One region of the Glutamicibacter sp. ZJUTW genome, then DNA from elsewhere that is predicted to be linked to it. Evidence: riboswitches for the same ligand, from Rfam matches in the RefSeq annotation. Region 1 holds a riboswitch; the other holds the start of a gene.
The links. A riboswitch is a leader RNA that binds a small molecule or an ion and turns the genes downstream of it on or off. The one in region 1 is predicted to bind S-adenosylmethionine.

Region 1 (2,450 bases):
AATTTCTTCGGAGGGAAGATTCCTGATGAGGTCAGTTGCCCCAGCGAACCCAGCTCGCCGAGCTTGTCCTGCACCGAAGCGGCAATTTCCTTTTCCACGGCATGCTGGCGAGGCCCCTTAGATGAGTACTCCCAGGAATAGCGCACGGTCAGCGGGGCTTGGATGCTTTCCAAGGACAGCTTGAGGCTGGGGCGCGCGGGAACCGGGATGCGGTAGCTGCCATCTTCGCTCTTCAGCGGCGCCATCACGCGCAATCGGTCCAGATGCTGGGTCTCGAAAAGCTCGATGGCTCCATCCGGAATGATGTGCGCACCGGATTCGATGAACGCCGCCAGTTCCTTCGTGACAGGTTCAGCGAACTGCGCCAATCCGAGTTCCTTGGCCTTCGGCAAGGGGCTGGAGGCGTAGGCCAGCAGGCTCGGTGGCGTACCGATCGGCAAGAGGTGGTGGTGCTCTTCGCGCGGCCCGCGCAGCTTGCCTTCCATGCGCAGGCCCTGTTCAGTGCGGCGCACATCCACGTGCGCCATGGCTGGTATCTCGCTGAATTCCACCGGGAGCTTGGCAGCGGAACCGCCGTTGACGATCTGCACTCCGGCGTCGCGCAGAGCCTCGAAGGCATCCAGCAGGTCCTGGCCAGGCAGATCCATCAGCGAGATCCAGTCCTTGGGATCCCACGAATGCCGGTAGGTGCTCTGTTCTACGTGTTCACGCAGCCGGTCCAGTTCAACGACCGCTCGGCGCTGCTTCTTGGAGAAGCGCTCATCGAAGGCGACGTTGCGCCAGCTGACTCCAGTCTGGACCCAAGGGCTCTTGGTGCCCCGGCGGGCCGGCCGCGCCTGCAAGGTCAGCGCGTCCGCGCCTCCGTAACGGGGTTCGCTGACCACTTTCAGGATCAATCCCAGCGGTTCCTCGTCAACCAGTTGCTCATCTGGAATTGCTGGAAGCAGACGGTCCAGGGTTCGTTCCCACTGCGGCTTGCTGTTGCGTTTCCATGCGAAAGGGTCCACCCCGGAGTCGGAGACGAAGAAGCCCTGGTCTTCTTCGGTGGTGACTTCAATGAGCAAGGCGGCGACATCCTCGCAGGATTGAACGCCCGGATGCTTGCTGCAGAAGCTGGTGAAGCTGATATTGCCGCGGTTGATTTGCAGCTCGGCCATCACCGATTCGCGCAGCACCATTGCGGAAATGCGGGAAAATCCCGGCTTCATGTCCCGGTGGACGATCTCCACTTTTCCGGAATCGCAGAGGAACTGGCCTAGGTTGTATTCGGATTCGGTCACCAAGGTCTGGGCCGCAGAAAGTGTCAGCTGGAATTCCATACTCGCCGTTCATTGTTCGTGCAGTGGGTGCCCGAGAGCTCGATTCCATCTTAGCGAGCAGCCAGACAAGTTGCCCGATGACGAAAAGTTACCCCTGCCCTTTACGCGCTGGCACGTCAGCCGATAGAAAAGAACCACAGAATCACGAGTTCCGCTCTTTGAGCCCTGGCTGAGTGGACGGCAACCCTCCTGCGTCATTGTGCGGGGTGCCCCAGGTGAAGATTCGACGCATCTTGAACGCCAAGGTGCGTAAGCGATGGCGCCCCTTGCGCCAGAAAGGGGATTAATTCCTCATGTCTAATGCAGCATCTACCCTGACCGTATCCGAAGACCGCGCACAGCGCCTGCAGGAAGCAGGCAAGGGCTGGGGCGAACGCATCTCGGCGGCCCCGCAAAGCGCCAAATTGACCTTTACCGTCGAGGGCGAGGGGTTCGATTCGGTAGCCAGCAACATTGTCTCCGGGAAGCACACTTTCCAGGTCGACGAACCAGCTGCCCTGGGCGGCAATGATGCCGCGGCAAGCCCGGTGGAATATGCGCTCGGCGCGCTGATCTCCTGCCAGGTTGTGGTCTACCGCTTGTACGCGCAAAACCTCGGCATCCAGGTGGACGAGGTGAAGATCCAGGCCAACGGCCACCTCGATGTTCGTGGCCTCTTTGGCATTGACAAGTCCATCCGCCCGGGCTTCTCGTCGGTGGAACTGGACATCCAGATCACCGGCCCCGAATCGGCCGAACGCTATGAAGAACTGCGCCAGGCAGTGGATGCCCACTGCCCGGTACTGGATCTGTTCGCCAACCCGGTACCGGTGACCACTGCGGTGAGCATCGCCAGCTAGCAGATGCGGCAATGGCGCCCCGGGGCCGGATCGGAAAATTTCCGAACCGTTATCCGGGGCGCCATGCGCATGCTGAAATCTTGCTTATCCCTACCGCGTCTGCGAGTAGAACCAGTTGATGTGCTCTTCGAGCAGCTGGGCTGCCCGTTCGCGCTGATTCGTCGCAAAGGCGTGGTGGATGGCCTTGTGCTGGCGGCGCAGCATGCGCACCACCGGTTGCCAGGCCTCGTCGCTGGGCACCGAGTCCGAGACATAGTCGCTGATCGAATTGCGCAGCGATTCCATCATGGAT
Region 2 (2,450 bases), 1.4 Mb from region 1:
ATTGCCCTGACCAGCGACGGCGCCGAATTCCTCGGCTACGCCCGCCAGGTCCTAGAGCAAGTGGAACTGCTGGAGCACCGCTACCTCGGCCGGCCGGCGGCAAGACGACTGCTGGGTGTCTCAACCCAGCACTACTCCTTTGCGGTGGATGCCTTTGTCCGGATGGTCCAGGCCAGCGGGGCCGAGGAGTACCAGTTTTCGCTCCGCGAGACGCGCACCGAGGAAATCATCGAGGACGTGCGAACCCTGCGCAGCGATATCGGGATCCTCTACCGCAACGACTTCAACCGGAAAGTCATCGACAAGCTGCTGCGCGAATCCCGCCTGGTGTTCCACCCGCTGTTCCTCGCCGACCCGCATATCTTCGTATCGCGCAGCAACCCGCTGGCCACCCATGACCAGGTCACCCTCGAAGACCTCGAAGACCTGCCCCGGCTGACCTTCGACCAGGGCGCGAACAACTCGTTCTACTTCGCCGAGGAAGTGCTCTCCACGCGCTCCAGTCAGCGGGAAATCCAGGTCTCGGACCGTGCGACCATCTTCAACCTGATGATCGGCCTGGGCGGGTACACGATCTCCACCGGCATCATCAGCGACGAGCTGGATCCATCCATCGTTGCCATCCCGCTGGACATCGACGAGCGCATCGAGATCGGCTGGATCGATCACGCCGCGATCCCGCTCACCGACCAGGCTCAGCGCTACCTGCAAGAAGTCCGCGCAGTGGTGGCCAGCTTCGGGGTGGAAGTGCTCGGCTGAGCCGCCAACAGCGTAACTCTCGGTCATCGAGTGCTGCTCCATCGTCATAAACTTCCGGAAAAACCGTGAAAGTCTCGGGGTTTTTCTCATTTCGGTGCGTCATAAAGTGGCGCTAGCCACCGCGTCATCATGACAAGTGCACGACATATGAAGCTTGGCGGCCTTGTATGAAGCCGGCCGCCCGATAGCGCTTGCACCCCTCGCAGCCCATGGCCAACCATGGAAGAACAACAAACCATCAAGAGCGACTAAGAGATCTGGCTCGTTGACGTCGCAGCAACCATCGGGAAACCGAAAGGTGCTAATGCCAGGAACGATGGAGCAGTTCCGAACGCGCTTTCGCGCTGTGCTTCGTGCCTTTGCACGATGCCTAATCGGTGCACTCCCTCGCAGAGAATCGAGGAGGAGCTATGAGCCAAGGAACCGACGCGGTCCACGCAGGATACCGCCCGAGCGGAGACTTCCGCCCGATGCTGCCGCCACTGCACAATTCCGCAGCCTACCAATTCCAGTCGCATGCCGAAGCGATCGAGAAGTTCGCGCTGCGCCAGGCCGGCTTCACCTACTCGCGCACCGGCAATCCCACCGTCTCGATCCTCGAGCAGCGCGTGGCCGCGCTGGAAGGCGGGGCCCAGGCGGTAGCCACCGCCACCGGCCAGTCCGCGGTGGCGTTGTCCTTGCTGGCGCTGACCCAGGGACCCAAGCACATCGTGGCTTCCTCTTCGCTCTACGGCGGCACCGTGGACCTGTTCACCGACACCTTCGCGGACTTCGGGATCCGCGTCAGCTTTGTCGACCAGGCCGATCCTTTGGCTTGGGCTGCGGCCATCGAGGAAGACACCCGCGCGTTCTTCCTGGAGTCCGTCTCCAACCCGCTGTGTACCGTGGCCGATATCCCGGCCATTGCGGCCATCGCGCACGAGCGCAACATCCCGGTGGTGGTGGACAACACCCTGGCCACCCCGCTGAATGTGCGCCCGCTGGAACTCGGCGCGGACATCGTGGTGCACTCGGCCACCAAGGGGCTGGCCGGGCACGGCTCGGTGCTTGGCGGGGTAGTTGTGGACTCGGGAACCTTCGACTTCTCCGATTCCTCTCGCTGGCCGCAAATCGCCGCCCCGCGCGAGCGGCTGAATGGCACTTCGCTGCTCGAACGCCACGGGCCGGCGGCCTACGCGATGCTGGTTCGTTCCAAGTTCCTGCACGATCTGGGCCCGACCCTCGCACCGGCCAGCGCCCAGGGCATCCTTGCAGGCATCGAGACCCTGCCGGTGCGCGCGGCCCACGTGCAGCGCAGCGTCACCAGGCTGATCGACGCGCTGGCCGAGTATCCCGGCATTGCCGCCATCCACCACCCCGAACTGCCCGAGCACCCCAGCCACGAGCTGGCCCGGACGCTGGCGCCGAAGGGCACCGGCTGCGTGCTGGCCATCGAGCTGGTCCACCCATCCCTGGTTTCCCCGGTCATCGACGGGCTCAAGCTGATCAGCCTGGCCGCGAATGTGGGAGATACCCGCACCATGGTGGCCCACCCGGCCACCATGACGCACTGCCGGCTCTCCGAAGCGCAGCTGGCAGCCGCCGGGCTGAACGCCTCCACCCTGCGCCTGTCGGTGGGACTGGAAGACCCGGCCGACCTGCTGTCAGATATCACCCAGTCGCTGGATCACGCGCTGGCCGCAACCCGGGCC

Region 2: it holds a riboswitch for S-adenosylmethionine, as region 1 does, so the genes downstream of both, F0M17_RS03595 (O-acetylhomoserine aminocarboxypropyltransferase/cysteine synthase family protein) here and F0M17_RS13835 (OsmC family protein) in region 1, are expected to answer to the same signal.

The regions. Positions count from the first base shown of each region.
Region 1 is NZ_CP043624.1:2,941,470-2,943,919, forward strand. Features, by position in the region: gene F0M17_RS13830 (DEAD/DEAH box helicase) at 1-1,319, opposite strand, end outside; SAM riboswitch class IV at 1,460-1,581, shown strand; gene F0M17_RS13835 (OsmC family protein) at 1,613-2,158, shown strand; gene F0M17_RS13840 (FadR/GntR family transcriptional regulator) at 2,249-2,450, opposite strand, start outside.
Region 2 is NZ_CP043624.1:749,675-752,124, forward strand. Features, by position in the region: gene F0M17_RS03590 (LysR family transcriptional regulator) at 1-759, shown strand, start outside; SAM riboswitch class I at 992-1,082, shown strand; gene F0M17_RS03595 (O-acetylhomoserine aminocarboxypropyltransferase/cysteine synthase family protein) at 1,170-2,450, shown strand, end outside.